Regions from separate parts of the Streptomyces speibonae genome, predicted to be linked through region 1. Evidence: riboswitches for the same ligand, from Rfam matches in the RefSeq annotation. Region 1 holds a riboswitch; each other region holds the start of a gene.
The links. A riboswitch is a leader RNA that binds a small molecule or an ion and turns the genes downstream of it on or off. The one in region 1 is predicted to bind cyclic di-AMP.
Positions count from the first base shown of each region.

Region 1 (5,670 bases):
CGCCCTGCCGGCCTGGCCCTCGCTGGTGAGGTAGTCGCCGAGGAAGATCGAGTTGGCCAGGTGCAGCGCGAGCGGCTGCATCGTGCGCAGATGGACCTCACGGCCGCCGGCGATCCGCACCTCGACGTCCGGGCAGACGAACCGCACCATCGCCAGGATCCTCAGGCACCGCTGCGGCGTCAGGTTCCACTCCGTGGAGAGCGGTGTGCCCTCCATCGGGATCAGGAAGTTGACCGGCACCGAGTCCGGGTCCAGTTCGCGCAGCGCGAGGACCACGTCGACCAGGTCCTCGTCGGACTCGCCCATGCCGGCGATCAGCCCGGAGCAGGGCGAGAGACCGGCCGCGTGCGCCTTGCGCACCGTGTCCACCCGGTCGGCGTACGTGTGCGTGGTCGTGATGTCCCCGTACGTCGCCTCCGACGTGTTGAGGTTGTGGTTGTAGGCGTCGGCACCCGCCTCGCGCAGCCGCTCGGCCTGTCCGTCGGACAGCAGCCCGAGACAGGCGCACACCTCCACGCCCTCGTTCTGCTCCTTGATCGCCTTGATGGTGTCGGAGACCCGGTCCACGTCGCGGTCGGTGGGGCCCCGGCCGCTGGCCACCAGGCACACCCGCTTGGCACCGCCCGCGAGCCCGGCGGCGGCCGCCTCGGACGCCTGGTCCGGCTTGAGCCAGGTGTACTTGAGGATCTCCGCCTTGGAGCCCAGCCGCTGGGAACAGTACGAGCAGTCCTCCGGGCACAGGCCGGACTTGAGGTTGACGAGATAGTTCAGTTTCACCCGCCGGCCGAACCAGTGCCGGCGCACCTTTCCGGCCGCGGCCACCACATCGAGCAGATCGTCGTCGGACGTCGCGAGGACGGCCAGCGCTTCCGCCCGGGTCGGCGTCTCGCGCCGAAGCCCCTTGTCCACCAGCGTGTTCAGCAGGTCCATGAGAGCCGATCCTGTCTTACGCGACCCGCTCGGGCCAAGGAGAGTTCGTACAACAGAGGCGCTCGACGGTGTGGGTATTGCCACACAGTGACCCGTCCGGCCTGCCGCTAGTGTCTGTTCACTGCCTACAAAATCCCCGGAGGAGCCATGGCGTTCGGATGGATCGACGAGCAGGCGGACGGGCGCCGCCGGGCAGGACTCGTCCGCACCCTGCGCCCCCGCCCCGCCGGCACGCCGCTGCTCGACCTGGCGAGCAACGACTACCTCGGGCTGGCCCGGCACCCCGAGGTCACCGAGGCCGCCGCGCGCGCCGCGCGGACCTGGGGCGGCGGGTCGACCGGCTCCCGGCTCGTCACCGGCACCACGGAACTCCACGCGGAACTCGAGGGCGAGCTCGCCCGTTTCTGCGGCACCGAGGCCGCTCTGGTCTTCTCCTCCGGCTACGCGGCCAACCTCGCGGCCGTCACGGCGCTCGCCCCGCACGGCTCCCTCGTGGTCTCCGACGCGGGCAACCACGCCTCCCTGATCGACGGCTGCCGGCTGGCCCGCGGTACGACACAGGTCGTGGCGCACAACGACCCCGACGCCGTGCGCAAAGCGCTGGACGGCCACGACGGGCCGGCCGTGACCGTGTCCGACACGGTCTTCTCGGTGGACGGCGACGCGGCCCCGCTGGCGGGGCTGGCCGAGGCGTGCCGGGAGCACGGAGCGGGCCTGGTCCTCGACGACGCGCATGGCTTCGGCGTGCTCGGCGACGGCGGCCGCGGCGCCCCGTACGCGGCGGGCCTCGCGGGGGCCGAGGACGTGGTGGTGACGGTGACGCTCTCCAAGTCGCTCGGCAGCCAGGGCGGAGCGGTGCTCGGCCCGGCCCGGGTGATCGGGCATCTGGTCAACACGGCGCGGACGTTCATCTTCGACACGGGGCTCGCCCCGGCGGCGGCGGGTGCGGCCCTGGCGGCGCTGCGGCTGCTGCGCCGCGAACCCGCGCGTGCGGCACGGGCCGGCCAGGTGGCACGCGCACTGCACGGCCGGCTGACGGCCGCGGGACTGGACGCGGTGCGTCCGGACGCCGCGGTCGTCTCCGTGCGTGCCCCTTCCCCGGAGCAGGCCGTGCGATGGGCGGCCGACTGCCGGGCGGCCGGCCTGTCCGTGGGCTGTTTCCGTCCTCCTTCCGTGCCCGACGGCATCTCACGGCTCAGACTGACCGCCCGCGCGGACCTGTCCGGGGCAGAGATCGAACGCGCTGTACGGGTGATCGGCGAAACGCGGCCATGAGTCGGCGGGGCACGGCCGTGCGTCGCGCGAGGTGACTGACGGTGTGTCGGACCGGTGGATGTGCGTCCCGGTCAGCGGACCGCGGTCACGAACTCGGTCCAGCTCCCGGGGGAGAAGAGCAGGGCCGGTCCGTCGGGGGCCTTGGAGTCGCGCACGGCGAGCAGTCCGGCCTGCGGGCCGGAGAGCGGCCGGGCCGTCTCCACACAGTTGTTGGCACCCGTGCTGTAGCTGCTGCGCAGCCACCGCACATCCCGCAGTGCGAGGCAGGAAGGGATGGTCCGAGGCGGTACGGGCATCGTGCCTCCTTACGCGCCGGCTGCTGCACCGGCGATGAAATCCAACGAGTCCTCGGGTGAAAGGGCGTGGATCGAAAGGGCGTTGAAGGCCTCCACGTAGGCCCGGAGGTCTTCTTTCCGCTCCAGATAGAGGCTACTCGTCAAGTGGTCGAGAACAACCACATCGAGATCAGAAGCGCGCGAAAACGAAAAGATGACGAAAGGACCGGTGACACCGATGTGCGCGCCGGCGGTGAACGGAAGGACCTGCAACCGCACTTGGGGCAGCCGCGCCGCCTCGACCAGCCGGATCAGCTGCCGGCTCATCACGCCGGGACCCCCGACCTCCCGCCGCAGCACCGCCTCGTCCAGCACCGCGCTCAGCTCCAGCGGCGGCTCGGCACGCAGCACGTCCTGGCGTGCCAGCCGCACCTCCACCAGGGCGTCCAGCCGTTCCTCCGGCACCCCCTCCAGAGCGGCCTCCGTCACGGCCCGCGCGTACTCGGGCGTCTGCAACAGACCCGGGATCACCGTGGTCTCCAGGGTGCGCATCCCGCTGGCCTGCGACTCCAGACTGATGAAGTCCCGGTAGGTGGGCGGCAGTACGCCCCGGTAGGCGTGCCACCAGTGGTGCCGGCCGCCGCCGTCACCGCTGCCCGACAGCACCAGCAGCAACTCCCGCAACTGCGGATCCGCCACGCCGTAGACGTCGAGGAGTAACCGCACATCGGCCGGTTTCACCCCACTGGTGCCGGTCTCGATCCGGCTCACCTTCGACTGGTGCCACCCCGCCAGCCGGGCCGCCTCGCCGCTGGTGAGTCCCGCCGAGGTGCGCAGCGCGCGCAATTCGGCGCCCAGTTTGCGGCGGCGCACCGCGGGACCGTGTTGCATGGGCTTCTCCTTACTCCTTCCGAGCCGCCCGGATACGGTCTCCCGTCGCAGAGTTCACCGCTTTGAGCGACAGATATATGCATATCTTGGTGGATCGCCGCCGTGTGCCGTGCGGTGATGGCACTCTGGCGACGAAGCACCAGTGCGGGACCGTACTCGAACCAGCCGCTCCGTGTCGGACTGCGGTTCCGTGGGAAAGGGACGACGTCGCCATGGCAGACCATCTGGAAGCATCCGTCACTCTGCCGAGCGATCCCGCCTCGGTCTCCGCCGCCCGGACCCATGTGGTGGGCACGCTGGAGGGATGGGGCATGCCGGCGGACACGGAGCTGTCCGACACCGTCCGGCTGATCGTCTCCGAACTCGCCACCAACGCGGTGCAGCACACGTTCGGGCAGTCACCCACGTTCACGGTGGACGTCGCTCTGGTCCGCGATGAACGGGTGCACATCGGGGTGACGGACAGCCACCCCCGGTTCCCCAAACGGCTGCCCGCCGCGGTGCAGCAGGACAACGGCCGCGGGCTCGTGATCATCCGCTGGCTGACCGCGGAATGCGGAGGAAGACTGAGGATTCGCCCCACGCGTGAGGGCGGCAAGACCGTCTCGGTCGAACTGCCGTGGACCTGGACCGTCCAGGCCGCCGAAGCGGTCACGGCGGCGGGACAGCAGGAGCCGTAGGACCCACGCCGGTGTGGGCCGGCGGGGCGGCGGCACGCCTCGGGTGCCGCCGCCCCCGCGGGGGTCAGCTCACCCGGCCGTACGAGACGCTCCGGGTCCAGATCGTCTGCAGCCGCACCACGTCCCCGGTCTTCGGGGCGTGCCAGATCTTGCCGCTCCCGGCGTAGATGCCGACGTGGTACACGTAACCGCCCGAATGGAAGAACACCAGATCCCCGGCCCTGCGGCTGCCGGCCGAGATGTGACGGGTCTTGTTGTACTGCTGGGCAGCGGTGCGGGGCAATTTCTTGCCCGCTTTCTTGAACGAATAGAGCGTCAGTCCCGAGCAGTCGAACCGGTACGGCCCGGCGGCACCCCACTGGTACGGCGAGCCCTTCTTGGAGGCTGCGACGCGCAGTGCCTTGGTCGCCGTGCTCGCGGCAGCCGCCTCCGAGGCGGCTCCGGGGACCACGAGTGAGCTGCCCACGGCAGCCAGGGTGAGAGCCGAGGCCGTGCCGGCCCGGGCCATGAGAGACGGGACACGATTGAGCGCAGTCATGCGCAACCCTTCGTCAGCCGCCTGTGAAGGATGACCTGTCGGATTCGGGCTGGCGAAGTGGCCCGGCCGCACGGATGCGGCTTCACCCCAAGGGCTGCTCGGAACGGACGTTCCGGCGGCCCGTCGTGCTTGGGTCCTCCACTCCTGCCGATCCACTCCTGTCGACCGGTCATCCGGGCGGCGGCAGGACTCGGCGTCCGCCCGGATCGCCCCGCCGCTGCGGCGGGGTCTTGTCGTCAGTCAGGGATCTTGGCTCATGGCGGGAGCGAAAACCCAATGGAACGTGGGGTTTGTGTTGTTACGCGCCACTCACCCGTTCGAGTGGCCCCTGTCGTGTTCGAACCGCCGTCCGGGGCTCGCGCAGCCCCGGACCAGCGATGCGATGCCCCATGTCGCCCCGTGGTCGCCTCCCTCGTGCAACTTGAGAAACCCGAAAACAGGAGGTTCGTCTACGCCGGACGGGGGTACGCCATTTGGTCCGTTTCAACCCCGGGCCGAGCGCACCGGCGCGCGGACCGTCGTCCGGGGAGTCGCGGGGGTCAACTCCCCGGCCCCGGCGGCAGTGTGACCCTGGCCGTACGTCGCTCGCCGTCCAGCACCCGCAGCGCGCGGGCCAGCGTGGCGGAGTGCATCTCGCTCTCGCCGCGCCGGTGCATCAGGGTCAGCGCGTCGCGCAGTGCGACGGCCTTGCCGACCAGCGCCTGGGCGGCGCGCAGGCTCCGGTAGGTGTCGCCGCCCAGGGCGGGGTTGACCCGGCCGAGCAGGTCGACGGCCTCGAGGTACCGGTCGATCAGCTCGGCCTCCGCGCGGGTCAGCGCGGGCAGCGGAGGAAGCTCCGGAGGCAGCATGCGCGCCTCACCTCGCGCCGGTGGCCGGGTGGACACCCCTGCGGTGGGGCACGATCCGGTCCGCCAGGCCGTGGTCGACGGCGCCCTGCGCGTCGAGGACCGTGTCCCGCTCGAGGTCGGTGCGGACCTGCTCCGCCGTGCGGCCCGTGTGCCGCACGAGCATCTCCTCCATGCGGGCCCGGATCCGGGTCAGCTCCTCCGCCTGGATCGCCAGGTCGCTCGTCTGCCCCTCG
Region 1 covers NZ_OZ480260.1:7,247,045-7,252,714, forward strand. The annotation lists gene bioB (biotin synthase BioB) at 1-930, opposite strand, end outside; gene AC5L3C_RS32735 (8-amino-7-oxononanoate synthase) at 1,078-2,205, shown strand; gene AC5L3C_RS32740 (DUF397 domain-containing protein) at 2,277-2,501, opposite strand; gene AC5L3C_RS32745 (helix-turn-helix domain-containing protein) at 2,511-3,371, opposite strand; gene AC5L3C_RS32750 (ATP-binding protein) at 3,584-4,051, shown strand; gene AC5L3C_RS32755 (C40 family peptidase) at 4,116-4,589, opposite strand; cyclic di-AMP (ydaO/yuaA leader) riboswitch at 4,593-4,782, opposite strand; gene AC5L3C_RS32760 (hypothetical protein) at 5,129-5,437, opposite strand; gene AC5L3C_RS32765 (ATP-dependent Clp protease proteolytic subunit) at 5,445-5,670, opposite strand, start outside.

Region 2 (5,670 bases), 6.4 Mb from region 1:
ACCGCCCTGGAGGTCCAGGTGGGAACGCAGGCCCTCCTCGGGCGTCATGTGGATGTCCGGCCAGAAGTCCGAGTACGCGCCGACCTGGATCATCGTCGCGTCGAACGGGCCGTGGTCGGCGCCGATGTCGCGGAAGCCCTCGAAGTAGCCGGTGTCGCCGCTGTGGTAGATCCGGTGCTCCTCGCCGGTGACCACCCAGGAGGCCCAGAGGGTGTGCTGGGTGTTGCGCAGCGCCCGGCCGCAGAAGTGACGGGCCGGGGTGGCGGTCAGGGTGAGGCCGCCGACCTTCGTCGTCTCGTGCCAGTCCAGTTCCCGCAGCCGGCCCTCGGAGACGCCCCAGTGCTCCAGGTGCGCGCCCACGCCGAGGGGCACGGCGAACAGGGTGTCCGTGCCGGCCAGCTCCTTGATCGTGGGCAGGTCCAGGTGGTCGTAGTGGTCGTGGGAGATCACGACGGCGTCGACCGGGCCGAGCGCGGCCAGCGGCAGGGGCGCGGGGTGCAGCCGCTTGGGTCCGGCGAAGGGGAACGGCGAGCAGCGCTCACCCCACACGGGGTCGAACAGGATCCGGTGACTGTCGATCTCCGCGAGCACTCCGGAGTGGCCCATCCAGGTCAGGCGCAGCCCCGTGGCGGGCGGGCGGGAGATGTCGGCGAGGGTGGTCGGGTGCACCGGTATGCCGCCCGTGGGGGTGCGGCGGGACCGGCTGTCCCGGTCGAGGAAGAGCTTGGCCAGGTCCAGCTTCGAGCCCGAGGGACCGATGGTGACGGAGCCGCCCGGGTTCTGGAACACACCGTCCTTGAAGTGCGGGGATCTGCGGATGCGGGCCATGCGCTCACCGCTCGGGTCCACACCGAAGGCTTCGGGCCGCAGGGCACGCGGCCCTGGGCCAAGGAGACGGTAACCGGCCACGCTTCCTCCAAATGGAGTGGGTCAGGCGTTCCATTATGTGGGGACGGTGCGGCACCGCGGCGCGAGCTGCGGACGCGGCCACTGTGACGGGCGGCACACCATGAACACGTCCGTGCATCCTCCGACGCAGTGGCCGGCCGCAGTGTCCAGTCCTCCATGATCATCACGCTGTCGCGCGGGGGTTCACGCCACCGAGGCGATCCGCAGTTTGATGTCGTCCGGGGAGAGGGTGCCCTTGGCGGTCACGTGGTCGCCGGAGGACTCACCGCGCAGACGGCGGCCGATCCATGGCACCAGGTACTCGCGGGCCCAGTGGACGTCGTCGCGGCGGACCTCGAGGGTGCCGCGGACCGGCAGCGGCGGCCAGGGCTGCTCAGGGTCGGCGGGGACCTCGAGGCCGAGGGCCTGTCCGGCGCGGAGCGCCACCCGGGTGTGGCCCTCGGGCGACAGGTGCAGCCGGTCGGCGTCCCAGGCCCTGCGGTCCTGGACGCTCTTGAGGGACCACAGGTCGAGCACCGGGCAGCCGTAGCGGTCGGCGACGGCCCGGACATGTCCGTTGTAGGTGGCGATCTTGCCGCGCAGATGCTTGAGCAGGGGGACGCCGCGGGTGTCGAACCCGGTCGTCACCAGGACCGTGCCGGCCGCGGGCGCGAGCGCGGCGACGGCCCGCTCGAAGCGTTCGGCGACCTCGTCCGGGTCGGTGCCCGGGCGGAGGATGTCGTTGCCGCCCGCACAGAACGAGACCAGGTCGGGGGCGAGTTCCACGGCCCTCGGGAGCTGGTCCGCCACGATCTGGTCCAACAGCTTCCCGCGCACCGCGAGGTTGGTGTACTCGAAGTCACCTTCGGGCCGGCGGTCTGCGAGCAGCACGGCGAGCCGGTCGGCCCACCCGACGAACGCCCCGTCGGGACCGGGGTCGCCGACCCCCTCGGTGAAGCTGTCCCCCAGCGCCACGTACGACCCGATCACTCTTCTGCTGTCACTTCTCGAATCGTCTGCCACAGCAGCTCATGATTCACCCTCGAATGTGACCTACGCGACCGTAGGGGAGGGTTGACGAGCGGTGAGATAAGCCACTCCCACAGTGTCGCCCTGCCGGGAATACACGGGAATACACCGGAGGCCGGACCCGGGGATCGGGGTCCGGCCTTCGGCGCGCGTGTCAGGAAGGTCGCCGCAGGGGGTCAGATGGAGACGCCCTTGGAGCGGAGGTAGGAGATCGGGTCCACGTCCGAGCCGTAGTTCGGGCTGGTCCGGATCTCGAAGTGCAGGTGCGGGCCGGTCGAGTTGCCGGTCGAGCCGGAGAGACCGACCTGCTGGCCGGCGCTCACGGTCTGGCCGGCCGAGACCGACAGCGAGGACAGGTGGGCGTACTGGGCGTAGTAGCCGTCGCTCAGCTTGATGACGACCTGGTTGCCGTACGCGCCGGCCCAGCCCGCGGAGACGACCGTGCCGTTGCCGACCGCCTTCAGGGAGGTGCCGGTCCCGACGCTGAAGTCGACACCGGTGTGGTAGCCGCTGGACCACATGCTGCCGGCCACCTTGTAGGCGGTGCCGATGCCGCCGCCGGGCACCGGGGAGCTGTAACCGGAGGCGGCCTGGTTGGCGGTGGTCTGCTGGGCCGGCTTCTCGGCGGGCTTCTCGGCGGGCTTCTCGGCCTTGGGCGCGGCGGGCTTCTCGGCCTTCGGCGCGGCGGGCTTCGCGGTCGCCGGCGAAGAGGACTTCTTCGGCGTGGCCTTGGCAGCCTCGCCGTCGAGGGTGAGCTTCAGGCCGGGGTGGATGAGCGACGGGTCGTCGCCGACGGCCTCGCGGTTGTCCGCGTAGAGCTGCTTCCAGCCGCCGTCGACGTTCTCCGCCTCGGCGATCTTCGCGAGGTAGTCGCCGGCCTTCACGGTGTACGTGCGGGACTGGTCGCCCTTTTCGGCGGTGGCCTGCTGGCCGGTGACCGAAACGGAAAGTGACTGGGCGGCCTTTTCGGGGGCCGCCTGCGGCGTGGCCGCGTGGGCGCCGGTGGCGCCGAGAAGCGGCAGGGCGAGTGCGGCGCCACCGGTTCCGGCGACGGCGATGGAACGGGTGAAACGCTGAGCCTTGGTACGGCGGTGCTTACCCTTCGCGGGCATGACGAATTCCTCTCCGGCGCCTGCGAGGTGAGCTGTCGGGTTCGGACTGGAGATGTCCGGCCGCGATGTCACGCGGCTTAACCCCAAGCCTGTTCCGGAGACCGGACCAGGCAGTCTTACCTGTGGGTCCCCCGCTCCTGCCGTACACGGGTCAGTGTGTGCGGGCTCCGGGCGGCGGCAGGATTAGGCGTCCGTCCGGATCGGTGGCGAACGTAAGCGACCCGGACGCGAGGGGACAAGCGGAGGTTCCCCGCGAAGGTGCTTTTTCCGTGATCCACAGGAGGAATTGACGTCACCGAGCGTCGATCCCGACGTGGATTGCGTTTCGAATTCCCTTGTCGTTCGCCGTCATTACGTGAGCATGGCGACAACACATCGTCACGGATATGACGATGCTCACGCACCCCATTCCCATCCCCCTTTCTTTCGGGGCGCATTATGGCGAAGTGAATTAATCGGACAGAACGCCTTAATGCTGCTATTACCGGATGCCGGACGCCGCGTGTGGACAACTCATTGCCCCAGGCAGGCATGTCGTATCGTCGAGTGACGCACGCCGACGAGCCGCGGCGGCGGCGCCGAGTGGGAGGAGTCCCCGTGACGCAGCAGATCCCGTCGACCGAACCCGAGCTGGCCGGAGTGCGCAACTTCCGCGACGTGGGCGGACTGCCGACCGTGGACGGTCGGCGGGTGCGGCACGGAGTGCTGTTCCGCAGCGGTCACCTGGCCCACGCGACCGCGGAGGACGCCGTCTTCCTCTCCTCGCTCGGGCTGCACACGATCTTCGACTTCCGCAACGCGGCGGACCAGAAACTGGAAGGGCCGGACGTCGCGCTGCCGGGGGTGCGCAATGTGAACCTGCCGCTCAGCGACCCGGCCGACGGCGCCGAGTTCTGGAAGATGGTCCGCGACGGCGACCTGGACCAGCTGCGCTCGATCCTCGCGGACGGCCAGGGCGCGGACCGGATGATCCACTCCTACCGGACGATCATCAAGGAGCGCACCGCCGAGCACGCCCAGGTGCTGCGCTCACTCGCCGAGGACAGCTTCCCGGCACTGATGCACTGCGCGGCGGGCAAGGACCGGGCGGGACTGTCGGTGGCGGTGACGCTGCTCGCGCTGGGGGTCGAGCGGGAGGCGATCGTGGAGGACTACCTGAAGTCCAACGCCAAGCACCGCCGTTACAAGGTGTACCGCAGCGGCGGCTCCGACTCGGCCTACTCCCCCGAGGTGATGGAGCTGCTCAGCCCGCTGTTCGACGCGCGGGCGGAGTACCTGTCGGCCGCCTTCGACACCGTCGAGGAGACCTGGGGCGGCGTGGACACCTATCTGGAGCGGGGCCTCGGCCTCACCGCCGGGGCCCGGGAGCGGCTGCGCGCGCGCATGCTCGACTGAGGGGAGCCGCGCCGCCCGGCGGCTACTTCTTGGGAGCCATCTCGAACAGGAAGTAGATGAAGGCCGCGAAGACGTGCCCCACCACCACGTAGACGAACAGCCGCACCCACAGGGCCCGGGGGATTTTGTCCTCCATGTCCTTGATGCCCGCGGTGTCCTTGCTGTCCTTGCTGTCCTTGCCGATCTTGCCGGTCATGGCGCCTCTCCGTGGATCGGGCCCAGGCACAGCGCGGCCGTGGGACTCTGCAGCAGGGTGTGGACGAACAGCAGCTCCACCCCGTCGGGGCCGGCCGCGGCGATACGGTGCGGGGTCAGCGAGTCGAAGTGCGCACTGTCACCCGGGTCGAGCCGGTGCAGTACGTCGCCGAGGCGCAGCCGCAGCCGGCCCTTGAGGACGTACAGCCACTCCTCGCCGGGGTGGACGCGCACGATGTCGCCCTGGGAGCCGCGCGGTACATGGACCCGCAGGGCCTGCATGCCGCGCCCGGACGCCCCGGCCGGCCAGTACGTCCAGCCGCCCGCCGCCGTGGGTTCCATGTCGGCGGCGCGGACCACGGCGTCCCGGCCGGCGGCCGCCTCCCCGAGCAGCTCGGAGACCGTCGTACCGTAGATCCCGGCGAGGGAGAGCAGCATCGGCAGCGAGGGCTGGCGCTGTCCGGTCTCCAGCCGGGAGAGATGGGCCGGCGACAGACCGGCCTCGCGGGCCGCGGCCTCGAGGGTCAGGGAGGCCCGTCGCCGCAGGGAGCGCAGCTGGGGCGCGATCGCGGGAAGGGCACCGGCCGGACCGGCCGGCGGCCCGGCGTCGGAGGAGCTCATGCCTCCATTGAGCCGGAGGGAGTGCCTCTGAGGCAATTTTCTTGTCTCAGAGGCAAACACGCTCGGTACGCCGGTCTTCTCCGGTCAGCGCGTGGCGACCGCCTGCTTCACCAGTGCCCGGCCGAACTCCCACATCAGACCGCCGTCGTGCGCGTCGTCCATGACCGCGACGAAGGCGCGCACGAACCGGTCCACGTCCGCCTCGTCGACGACGAGCGGCGGGATCAGTTTGATCACCTCCATGTGATCGCCGGAGACCTGGGTGAGGATCCGGTGCCGTTGCAGCAGCGGCACGACCACCATCTGCGCGAAGAGCCCCTTGCGGGCCGCCTGGAGCATGGTCCAGCGCGAGCGCAGCTTCAGCGACCGGGGCCGGCCGAACTCGATGCCGATCATCAGGCCCCGGCCGCGCACGTCGGCGAGCAGCTCG
Region 2 covers NZ_OZ480260.1:820,549-826,218, forward strand. The annotation lists gene AC5L3C_RS03375 (MBL fold metallo-hydrolase) at 1-909, opposite strand, end outside; gene AC5L3C_RS03380 (SGNH/GDSL hydrolase family protein) at 1,093-1,878, opposite strand; gene AC5L3C_RS03385 (M23 family metallopeptidase) at 2,094-3,029, opposite strand; cyclic di-AMP (ydaO/yuaA leader) riboswitch at 3,032-3,196, opposite strand; gene AC5L3C_RS03390 (tyrosine-protein phosphatase) at 3,627-4,424, shown strand; gene AC5L3C_RS03395 (DUF6126 family protein) at 4,447-4,560, opposite strand; gene AC5L3C_RS03400 (helix-turn-helix domain-containing protein) at 4,617-5,240, opposite strand; gene AC5L3C_RS03405 (aspartate aminotransferase family protein) at 5,325-5,670, opposite strand, start outside.
Region 2: another riboswitch for cyclic di-AMP. It lies ahead of AC5L3C_RS03385 (M23 family metallopeptidase); the one in region 1 lies ahead of AC5L3C_RS32755 (C40 family peptidase).

Region 3 (5,670 bases), 2.9 Mb from region 1:
AGGCGCTCGCCGCCGGCGCCTCGGGCTACGTGCTGAAGTCCGTCGCCGACCAGGACCTCGTCGAGGCCTGTCACGCCACCATGCGCGGCGAGCCGTTCCTCTACCCGGGCGCCGTCAACGCGCTGATCCACAACTACCTCGATCTCGCGCGGGAGGGCCGGACGCTGCCGGCCAAGGCCATCACCGACCGCGAGGAGCAGATCCTCAAGCTCGTCGCCGAGGGGCACACCTCGCAGCAGATCGCGGACCTCCTGGTGATCAGTCCCAAGACGGTGGAGCGGCACCGCGCCAACCTGCTGGCCAAGCTGGGGCTCAAGGACCGCCTGGAGCTCGCCCGCTACGCCATCCGCGTCGGTCTGATCGAACCCTGAGCCGTCGCCGCGGCGGGTCAGGGGCGCGGACGGCACGCGGTTCAAGGGGTTGTCAGACTTGACCCGGGCCGCGGCACAGCGGTCCCGCCCACCGCCGAACCCTTCCGGAGTGCGCCGATGCCCCGCCCGTACGTCCTGCTGTCCGCCGCCGTCTCCCTGGACGGCTATCTGGACGACACCGGTCCCGAGCGGCTGCTGCTGTCGAGTCCGGCCGACTTCGACCGGGTCGACGGGGTACGGGCCTCCGTGGACGCCATCCTGATCGGCGCCGGCACGATCCGCGCCGACAACCCGCGGCTGCTGGTCAACTCGCCCGAGCGGCGCGCCGCCCGTGTCGTCGGCGGCAAGGCCGAGTATCCGCTCAAGGTCACCGTCAGCGGCTCCGGCGAGCTGGACCCGGCGGCGCGGTTCTGGCGCACCGGCGGCGAGAAGGTCCTCTACACCACCGACAGGGGCGCCGAGCGCGCCCACGCCCTCGGGATCGCGGCCGACGTCGTCCCGCTCGGCCCGGAGCTCGACTGGCGGCGCCTGCTGGAGCATCTGGGCGGCGTGCGCGGGGTGCGGCGGCTGATGGTGGAGGGCGGCGGCCGGGTCCACACCCAGCTGCTCACCCAGGGCCTCGCCGACGAGCTCCAGCTGGTCCTCGCCCCGCTGTTCGTCGGCGACGCGGACGCGCCCCGGCTGTTCGGCCCCGGCTCCTACCAGGGCGGGCGGCTGCGGCTCGTGGAGACCCGCCCGGTCGGCGACGTCGTCCTGATGCGCTACGAGCCCACGGCACCCGGCACCGGAGCGCTGCCGTCCGCCGCCGACCGTCACTGGCTGGCCCTCGCCTGCGAGCTGGCCGCGCAGTGCCCGCCCTCGCGCACGGCGTTCAGCGTCGGCGCGGTGGTGGTGGCCGCGGACGGCACGGAGCTGGCGCGGGGCCACTCCCGGGAGGGCGGTGACCCGGTGGTGCACGCGGAGGAGGCCGCACTCGCCAAGGCCGATCCGGCGGATCCCCGCCTCGCGGGTGCCACCGTGTACTCCAGCCTGGAGCCGTGCGCCCGGCGGGCGTCGCGGCCGGCGCCCTGTGCGCGGCTGATCCTGGACGCGGGCATCCGGCGAGTGGTCACGGCCTGGCGGGAGCCGGACACGTTCGTGGCGGGTGCCGACGGCAGCGCGGTGCTGGCGGAGGGGTGCGCCACCGTGGTCGTCCTGCCGGAGCTGGAGGACCGCGCGAAGGCCCCGAACGCCCACCTGACCGGCGACTGAGCCGCGCCGATCGCGCGTAGGCCGGGTCGCTGGTCGGGTGACGGAGGACCGGCTCGCGCGGACCCGGAAACCGCAGCCGCCCGGTAACGGGTGTGCGGCATGTCCCGCGGATGGCGTACACTGGTTTCACCGACGCGGGGTGGAGCAGCTCGGTAGCTCGCTGGGCTCATAACCCAGAGGTCGCAGGTTCAAATCCTGTCCCCGCTACTGAAGGCCGAGGGCCGGAATCCGAAAGGTTTCCGGCCCTCGGCGTTGTGGTGCCCTTCCCCCCTCGTCCTCACGCACGGTGAGCATCCCGTCCCGCAGCGCATCACGACTGACGCACCGTCAGGCGGCGGCTCGCGGCCGAGACGGAGTCAACTCGCCCGTTTTTGGCACCTCGTGGCGGTTAAGTCCGCGGGAAAATCGTTAATGATCAAGAGGAACGGCTTGGAATCCGGCCCTCGCGTCTATTAACGTTCGATAACGCAGCGCGGTCGTCCCAGCCGTCACAGAAGTCGGCTCCGTGCGCACGCGCCGAATCCCGCAAGGGAACCGGGGAACCACCACCATGGGGTGAATCGTGTGGGTGCAGCCGTGGGAACACGGCTCGTATACGCGCGTAGGAGACCTTCCTGCTCCGAACCCGTCAGCTAACCCGGTAGGCGAGAAGGAAGGAAAGGAGCGCGCCCACGTGGCGTCCAACCCGCCTGCCCCCGAGGCCCCGTTCAAGCCGAGCGACACCTTCGTCTACGGCGGTGACCGCACCGACGAGGGCCCGTTCGAGGAGTGGAACCCCACCGCGGAGTCCATTCGCCCGGTACGTGGCCGGCACCGCGTCGCCAAGCAGCGCGGGGGCGGACTCGCCCGCAGCTCCACCGTTCTCGGCGTCGGCGTCATCGCGGCGGTCGGCGCCGGCGGCATGGCCAGCGCCCAGACCGGCAAGCCTCCGGTCTCCATCTCCATGCCGGACCTGCCCAACGTGGGTTCCCTCATCTCCGACGAGGAAGAGCCCGAGGGCTCGTCCACTCCGCTCAGCAGCCTCGGCGTGGCCACGACCGAAGCCGACGAGGGCACCACCGAGGGCGCCGGTGAGGCGCTGCGCACCCGGATCATGGCCCAGGTCGAGCAGCAGCAGAGCCAGGCCGAGACCAAGGCCGCCGCCGAAGCCGCCGCCAAGGCGGAGAAGCAGGCCGCCGAGGCCGCCGCCAAGGCGGAGAAGGAGGCCAAGGCCAAGGCCGAGGCCGCCAAGAAGAAGGCCGAGGAGGAGGCCGCGAAGAAGGCCGAGGCCGAGCGCCTCGCCCAACTGGCCAAGCAGTACACGCTGCCGACCTCCTCGTACACCATCTCCTCCACGTTCGGACAGGCCGGCGCCTACTGGTCCTCCGGCCAGCACACCGGCCTCGACTTCGCCGCCCCCACGGGCACGCTGATCAAGGCGGTCCACACCGGCACCATCACCTCCGCCGGCTGGGACGGCTCCTACGGCTACAAGACCGTGCTGACCCTCGAGGACGGCACCGAGATCTGGTACGCCCACCAGTCCTCCATCAGCGTCAGCGTCGGACAGAAGGTCAACACCGGCGATGTGATCGGCCGCGTCGGCTCCACCGGCAACTCCACCGGCGCCCACCTCCACCTCGAGGTCCACCCCGGCGGCTCCTCCTCGGGCATCGACCCGATGGCGTGGCTGCAGAGCAAGGGCCTCACCCCCTGATCCACCGCTTCCGAACAGCCCTGCCGCCCCTGAACCCCGGCAGTCCCGACGACGACCCCCCGACGTCAGGGCTGCCGGTCAGGTGTTTTCGGGGCCCTGCGGCACGCGTCCGTCAGGAGTGGTGGGCGCCCGGGTCGTAGGCGGGGTAGGGATGCCCGTAGGGCGGACGTCCGTGCGCGGGATGACCGTACGGCGGATGCCCGAGCGGCCCGTGCACCGGCCATGGCGCGGGAGCGACCCGGACCGGGGGCGCGGTGAGACGGGCCGCGTGGTCCAGGGCCGGACGCGCCGCACCCCGCCGGTGCCACAGCTCCAGCAGCAGCTCCCGCTCCCGGGTGACGAAGTCCGTCCCGGCCCGCCCCAGCCGGCCGCGGTGGCGCAGGAACGCCAGCGACGTCGCGTACGCCTCGTACTGCGCGACCGCCCGCGCCGCCGGCTTCCCCCCGTACCGGCGCGCGTACTGCCGGGCCAGGCGCCGCGCCCGCATCGAGCCGAGGGCGAACGGCTCCGCCGGGGTGAGCCAGCCGGCCGCCGCGTACGCGGGCAGCTCCGTGCGGACGGTGCGCAGCTCGCGCTGGCGCGTCCACACCACCAGCCAGGTCAGCAGCCCGAACGCCGGCACCATGAACGCCGCGTACACCGCGATGAAGCCGTACTGGCCGAGTGTGGTGGAGCCGTTCCACAGGGCGTGCATGCCCATCGCCAGGAGCAGACCGGCCGGCGGGAGCAGCACCCGCCGGAAGCGCTGCCGGTCCGTGGAGAGCGCGGCGATGCCGAAGCCGATCCCGGTGAGCACGGTGAACAGCGGGTGCGCGAACGGCGACATGACGATCCGCACGAAGAAGGTCGCCGCGGTGACCGAGGCCATGCCGCTGTCGCCGGTGAGCTGGTCGGCGCCGTGGGCGGTGCCCAGGTAGAGGATGTTCTCGGTGAAGGCGAAACCGGTGGCGGTGACCCCGGCGATCACCACACCGTCGAGGATCCCGGTGAAGTCGCGTCTGCGGAACAGGAAGACCAGCAGCACCGCCGCGGCCTTCGCGGACTCCTCCACGACCGGGGCTATGACCGTCGCCCCCAGGGTGTCGGCGCCGGTCGGGTCGGCGGTCGTCGTCGCTATCCACTGCGTGGCGAAACTGTTCGCCACGATCGCTATCAGCGCCGCCGCGCACGCGCCCCAGGCGAAGGAGAACAGCAGGTTCCGCCAGGGGCCTGGCTCGACCCGGTCCAGCCAGCGGAAGGCGGCCAGGAGCAGCGGCACGGGCAGGACGGCGAGACCCAGGCCGACCAGGAACCCCTCGGTGCCCGTCTGCTCGCGCACCAGGGCGAGGATCACCAGCCCGGAGAGCGTCAGCAGCGTGGTCAGCGCGCCGTAGCGCACCCAGGGGCGCTGCCACCAGTGCGCGTGCCGCAGCACTCCGCCGGAGGCTGCGCCGGCGGGCGTCGGGTACGGGGGGCTGCTGGCCACGGGTTCGACCCTAACGAGGGAGGGGCAGGACTGCGTGCGGGCTCGGGCCCGGTCCCGGGCCTACTCCTCGGTCCGGTGCCCGGTCCGCTCCTGGTGCGGTACGCGGCGGAAGAGCAAGTCGTTCACGACATGACCCTTGTCCAGTCCCTGCGCCTCGAAACGGGTGAGCGGACGGAACTCGGGACGTGGCGCGAATCCACCGTCGGCCTGGGTGTTCTCGAAGGCGGGGTGCGCGGTGAGCACCTTGAGCATCTGCTCCGCGTACGGCTCCCAGTCGGTGGCGCAGTGCACGACCGCCCCCGGCCGCAGCCGGGCCGCGGCGAGGGTGAGGAACTCCGGCTGGATCAGCCGGCGCTTGTGGTGCCGCTTCTTGGGCCACGGGTCGGGGAAGTAGACGCGCAGCCCGTCCAGGCTGTCCGGGGTGAGCATCTCGCGCAGCAGGATGATCGCGTCGCCGTTGCCGACCCGGATGTTGGCCAGCCCCTGCCGCTCGGCGAGATTGAGCAGATTGCCCTGGCCGGGGGTGTGGACGTCCACGGCGAGGACGTTGGTGCCCGGGTCGGCGGCGGCCATCGCTGCGGTCGCCTCGCCCATGCCGAAGCCGATCTCCAGGACGACCGGATTGCCGTTGCCGAAGAACGCGCCGAGGTCGAGCGGCCCGCTGCCGTCGATGTCGAATCCCCACACCGGCCACAGCCGCTGCAACGCGTCCGCCTGTCCGGCGGTGACACGGCTGCGGCGCGGCTGGAAACTGCGGATCCGCCGCTCGAAGTGCGACCCGGCGGGATCGGCCTTCGGCCCGTCCGGGAACCGCGGCTCGCCCTTGGCCCGGGTACGGCGGATCGACGCACCGGGCGCGATTGCGGAATGCGGTGCTTCGGGGGTGC
Region 3 covers NZ_OZ480260.1:4,349,612-4,355,281, forward strand. The annotation lists gene AC5L3C_RS19710 (response regulator) at 1-371, shown strand, start outside; gene AC5L3C_RS19715 (dihydrofolate reductase family protein) at 489-1,622, shown strand; tRNA gene AC5L3C_RS19720 (tRNA-Met) at 1,756-1,829, shown strand; cyclic di-AMP (ydaO/yuaA leader) riboswitch at 2,127-2,284, shown strand; gene AC5L3C_RS19725 (M23 family metallopeptidase) at 2,296-3,318, shown strand; gene AC5L3C_RS19730 (PrsW family intramembrane metalloprotease) at 3,431-4,783, opposite strand; gene trmB (tRNA (guanosine(46)-N7)-methyltransferase TrmB) at 4,844-5,670, opposite strand, start outside.
Region 3: another riboswitch for cyclic di-AMP. It lies ahead of AC5L3C_RS19725 (M23 family metallopeptidase); the one in region 1 lies ahead of AC5L3C_RS32755 (C40 family peptidase).

Region 4 (5,670 bases), 2.3 Mb from region 1:
CGGGCGGCGGTCTGCTCGCCGATGAGCCGGATCCTGGTCGCGGTGGAGAAACGGTCCCGGTCCTTCGCCGCCATGATCCCGCCTCTCGTTCCACCGTCACACGCGCGTACGTCCCCGCACACGGTACGGGACCGAGTACGGGGACGTACGTACGACGCCGCCTGCGAACGGGCGCTCAGCCCTCGGAGCGGAACCGCGGGAAGGCGCTGCGGCCGGCGTAGACCGCGGCGTCGTCGAGGATCTCCTCGATGCGCAGCAGCTGGTTGTACTTGGCGACGCGCTCGGAGCGGGCCGGGGCGCCGGTCTTGATCTGGCCGCAGTTGGTGGCGACGGCCAGGTCGGCGATGGTGACGTCCTCGGTCTCGCCGGAGCGGTGGGACATCATGCACTTGAAGCCGTTGCGCTGGGCCAGCTCGACGGCGTCCAGGGTCTCGGTGAGCGAGCCGATCTGGTTGACCTTGACCAGCAGGGCGTTGGCGGCGCCCTCGTCGATGCCGCGCGCGAGCCGCTCGGGGTTGGTGACGAACAGGTCGTCGCCGACGAGCTGGACCTTGTCGCCGAGCTTGGCGGTGATGGTCTTCCAGCCCTCCCAGTCGTCCTCGAACAGCGGGTCCTCGATGGACACGAGCGGGTAGGCGTCGACGAGCTCCGCGTAGTACTCGGTCATCTCGGTGGCCGAGCGCTCCTTGCCCTCGAAGGTGTAGACGCCGTCCTTGTAGAACTCGGAGGCGGCCACGTCCAGAGCCAGGGCGATCTGCTCGCCGGGGGTGTAGCCGGCCTCCTTGATCGCCTCGAGGATGAGGTCGAGGGCGTCGCGGTTGGAGCCGAGGTCGGGGGCGAAGCCGCCCTCGTCGCCGAGGCCGGTGGCCAGGCCCTTGCTCTTCAGGACCTTCTTCAGCGTGTGGTAGACCTCGGCGCCCCAGCGCAAGGCCTCGGAGAAGGACTCCGCACCGATCGGGGCGATCATGAACTCCTGGATGTCCACGTTGGAGTCGGCGTGCGAGCCGCCGTTCAGGATGTTCATCATCGGCACCGGCAGCAGGTGCGCGTTGGGGCCGCCCAGGTAGCGGAAGAGCGGGAGGTCGCTGGCCTCGGAGGCGGCGTGGGCGACGGCGAGCGAGACGCCGAGGATGGCGTTGGCGCCGAGGGAGCCCTTGTTGTCGGTGGCGTCCAGGTCGAACATCGCCTGGTCGATCAGGCGCTGCTCGGTGGCGTCGTAGCCGACGAGCTCCGGACCGATCTGCTCGATGACGGCCAGTACGGCCTTCTCGACGCCCTTGCCCAGGTAACGGCCGGCATCGCCGTCACGGAGTTCGATGGCCTCGAAGGCGCCCGTGGAGGCGCCGGACGGGACGGCGGCACGACCCGTGCTGCCGTCGTCGAGGCCGACCTCGACCTCGACCGTGGGGTTGCCTCGGGAGTCCAGGATTTCCCGGGCTACGACGACGTCGATGGACGGCACGAGCATCTCCTTCTTGGATGTGACGCGGGTGAGCAAGGCCACGAGGGCCCTGCGGGACTGAGCCTAACCGGCTCCGGGCGTTCGGCCACGCTGCCGCCCACCTCATGGACAGAACCGAGCGTAGATTGTTTCTGAACGGAACAAAGTGGTTCCGGGAAACCGTGACCGGAAAGCGACGCACGCACATGACCCCGCCCCGGTGCGTACGGGGGGAGACGCACCGGGGCGGGGAGCCCGTGGGGACGGGGTGGGACCTGCGGCCTTGCCTTACTTCAGGTGCAGCTGCTGGCCCGGGTAGATCAGGTCGGCATCCTGGACGATGTCGTCGTTCAGCTTGAACAGCTCGGTCCAGCCGCCCTCGACGTCGTGCTCCGCGGCGATGGAGCTGAGAGTGTCGCCCTTGACGACCTCGTACTCGCCGTCGCCCTTCTCGACCTTCTTGCCGGTGGGCGTGGTGACGGTCTTCTTCTCGGCCTTCGGCTGGGCCTGCTCGGCGGCCGGGCGCTCGGCGGAGCGGGAGGCCTTCTGCTCGCTCTCGCGGGGCTGGGTGCTCTGCGCGGAGCCGGCCGAGTCGCCGGCGGAGGAGCCGGTGTAGGCGGCGTTGGACAGGTTCTTGCCGCAGACCGGCCAGGCGCCCTTGCCCTGGCCCGCCAGGACCTTCTCGGCTATCTCGATCTGCTGGGCCTTGGTGGCCCGGTCGGCGGTGGCGGCGTACTTGGTGCCGCCGTAGCCGGCCCAGGTGGAGGCGGAGAACTGCAGACCGCCGTAGTAACCGTTGCCGGTGTTGATGGACCAGTTGCCGCCGGACTCGCACTGGGCGACGGCGTCCCACTCGGACGCGGTGGCGGCGGAGGCGTTGCCGGCCGCCATCAGCGGGGCGGCGACGGCGGCGGAGGCGACGCCGGCGACGGCGATCGCGCGGGTGGCCTTGGACGGACGACGGTGCTTGCCCTTGCCGGAAAACAGCATGGATGGATCCCCTCACCGACGCCTGCGAGGTGAGCTGTCGGGTTCGGGCCGGTTGAGTTGCCCGGCCGCGTCCCTCCCGGGAGGCGGCTCCACCCCAAGCCCGAACCGGTGTCAATCACCGGAAAGGGCACTTACCTTGGGTCCCCCGCTCCTGCCTACGGCGCATGACGCGACGACTGTTCCCGTGTCGCCGCCGGCAGGATTCGGCGTGGCGGCAACCGGGGCCCGCGATGGCGAGCGGTCACGACCGTAGTCACGGATTTCGCGGAATATCAAAGACGATCACGGCTTCTGAGACCTATCTCTCACAGCCTTTAAACCGGACATTCAGCGCGAAACATGACTCCAACTGACCTTCCGGCCGGGCGATTTCGGATGCCGCTTTTCGCCCGGTTCGACCGTGCCGCCACACTCCTGACCGGCTGGATCTAGCCCAGGTCGATGCCGATGAGCTGAGCGTTCACGGTGTGCAGCGCGCGCCATCCGTCGTCGGCCGCAAGGGAGTCGGTGAGGGACGCCGCGCTGTCACCGGTGTCCGCTGCCGAGGAGCCGGTCCCCGCACTGCCCCAGGCGTCGAGTCCGCGTGCGTGCCGGCCGGACGACTCGGACTCGCCCTCCTCGCCCTCGCCCTCGTCGGCGCTCGCGCCGCGGTGGCGGCCGGCGCCCTCGTCGCTGTCCGCCGAAGAACGGTCGCTCTGCTCCGCCTTGTCCGCCTTGTCGCCGTCGGACGTGGCCGAGGCGGAGGGGGAGGCGCTGCCGCCCGGGCTCTTGTCGCCGTCCTCGTCACTGCTCGACGGACTGCTCGACGGGGTCGACTTGCCGGGTTCACCCGATTCGTCACCCGAACCCTCCGGGGTCTCCTTGCCCCTGTCCGTGCCGTACGAATCGTCGGAGGGCGTGTAGGAGGGCGAGGAGGACGTACGGCCCGTTCCCGACGATCCGGACGAGTTCGACGAGCCGGACGTGCCGGTGTCGACGTCGGCCGCGGGAGAGTCCTGGTTCAGACCGGAGAGCAGGCCGCAGGTGCGCCAGGCCCCGACGCCCTGGTCGGCGAGGATCGCCTCGGCCACGGCTATCTGCTGGCCGCGGCTGGCCTGGTCGGCGCTGGGCGCGTAGTCGAGGCCGCCGTACTTCTCCCAGTCCTCCTGGGTCAGCTGCAGGCCGCCGTAGTAACCGTTGCCGGAGTTCTGGCTCCACTTGCCACCGCTCTCGCACTCGGCGACGCGGTCCCAGGTGGAACCGTCGGCCGCGCTGGCGCTGCCGGCCCCGAGGAGCGGGATCGCGATGGCGGAGCCGGTCACTCCGGCTGTGACGAGGAGAGCCGGCGCCTGGCGGGGGCGACGGTGTCGACCGTTCCCGGAGAGCATGCGGAGACCTTTCACACGACGACAAAGACCGGCGCGGCGATGGAAGCCCGTGACGGAGTGCCGCACTTGAGAGGTGAAAGTATCCGCAGACGATCACTTGTCACAAGTTAATGCCGCGCAGATCACGTGAAGATCACAGACTTGAGGGTCTGTCATGTTTACGCCGGCCCGCCTCGGGGCAGTGGGCCGGAGCCCGGTCTGTCACTTTTGCGGGGGAGTGAACTCCACCGGAAGCGTGCGCAGACCGCGCATGATGAGCCCGCCGCGCCACCGGAGTTCCTCCGGTGCCCCCGCGAGCCGCAGATCGGGCAGCCGGGTCAACAGCGTGGCGAGCGCGGTCTGCCCCTCCAGACGGGCCAGCGGGGCACCCAGACAGTAGTGAATTCCGTGGCCGTATCCCAGATGCTGGTTGTCGCGCCGGCCCAGATCGAGCACATCCGGGTCGGCGAACCGCTCCGGATCCCGGTCCGCGGCGGCGAGCACGACGAGCACCGGGTCGCCCGCGGCGATGCGCTGCCCGCCGATGGTGACCGGCTCGGTGGCGAACCGCCAGGTGGCCAGTTCCACCGGGCCGTCGTAGCGCAGGAGTTCCTCGACGCCGGTCTCCAGCAGCCCGCGGTCCCCTGCGGCGAGCGCCCGCTGCAGGCGCTCGCGCTCGCCGGGGTGGGTGAGCAGGGCGTAGGTGCCGTTGCCGATCAGGTTCACGGTGGTCTCGAAGCCCGCGAACAGCAGGATGAACGCCATGGCGGCGGCCTCGTTCTCGGTGAGGTGCTCACCGTGGTCGGAGGCGCGGATCAGACCGGAGATGAGGTCCTCGGCGGGGGCGGGCTCGGCGGGCAGGGCCTCGCGCTTACGGTGGATCAGCTCGGCGAGATAGCCGCGCATCTTCTTCACCGACCGGGCGACCCCGCCGCGCGGGCCGCCGCCGTGACGGATCATCATGCCCGCCCAGTCCCGGAAGTCGTCCTGGTCCTCGCGCGGGACGCCGAGCAGGTCGCAGATGGCGTAAATGGGGAGGGGGAAGGCGAACTCGTGGATGAGGTCGGCGGAGCCCCGGTCGGCGAAGTGGTCGATGAGTCCGTCGGTGAGCTCCTGCACGCGGGGGGCGAACTCCGCGACGCGGCGCGGGGTGAACGCCTTGCTGACGAGGCGTCGCAGCCGGGTGTGGTCCGGCGGATCGATGTTCAGCAGATGCGTCATCAGCTCCGCCTGGCGCTCCCCGGGGATGCCGGTCCTGCCCTTGGCGTGGGCCGGCTCGTCGTGGTGCGCGGGGTTCTTGGACAGGCGGTTGTCGGCGAGGGTCTGCTTGGCGTCGGCGTACCGCGTGACCAGCCAGGCCTCCACTCCGCTGGGCAGCCGGGTCCGGTGCACGGGGGCGTGCTCGCGCAGCCAGGCGTAGGCGGGGTAGGGGTTCGCGGCGAACTCCCGGCTGAACAGCTCGGGGTGCGGACGGTGGCCCTGCGGGGCGGCGGGGCGGGGCTGGTCTGACATGGGCTGAACCTAGAGCTCGGAGGGCTGGGGACGTCGGGCGGGTGCGGGTGGGTGGGGGCCGGGCGCGCAGTTCCCCGCGCCCCTGTACACACGGACGCCGGGAACGCCGGGCAGGTGCGGGTGAGCGGGGGCCGGTCGCGCAGTTCCCCGCGCCCCTGTACACACGGACGCCGGGCAGGTGCGGGTGAGCGGGGGCCGGGCGCGCAGTCCCCCGCGCCCCTGGGTGTGTCGGACCGGGCGTGGGGAAGGAGCCAGGGGGCGCCGCCGCTCAGTCCGCTGGGCCTTCCTCCGTCGCGCGGATCGCGTCGCGGTAGGTCCGGGCCGCCGCTCGCAGCGCCGCCTCCGGGTCGGTCCCCGCCGCCTCCGCCCGCGCCGCCAGCG
Region 4 covers NZ_OZ480260.1:4,948,887-4,954,556, reverse strand. The annotation lists gene AC5L3C_RS22455 (FtsB family cell division protein) at 1-74, opposite strand, end outside; gene eno (phosphopyruvate hydratase) at 176-1,462, opposite strand; gene AC5L3C_RS22445 (LysM peptidoglycan-binding domain-containing protein) at 1,730-2,431, opposite strand; cyclic di-AMP (ydaO/yuaA leader) riboswitch at 2,436-2,604, opposite strand; gene AC5L3C_RS22440 (transglycosylase family protein) at 2,860-3,732, opposite strand; gene AC5L3C_RS22435 (cytochrome P450 family protein) at 4,000-5,289, opposite strand; gene AC5L3C_RS22430 (nucleoside triphosphate pyrophosphohydrolase) at 5,558-5,670, opposite strand, start outside.
Region 4: another riboswitch for cyclic di-AMP. It lies ahead of AC5L3C_RS22445 (LysM peptidoglycan-binding domain-containing protein); the one in region 1 lies ahead of AC5L3C_RS32755 (C40 family peptidase).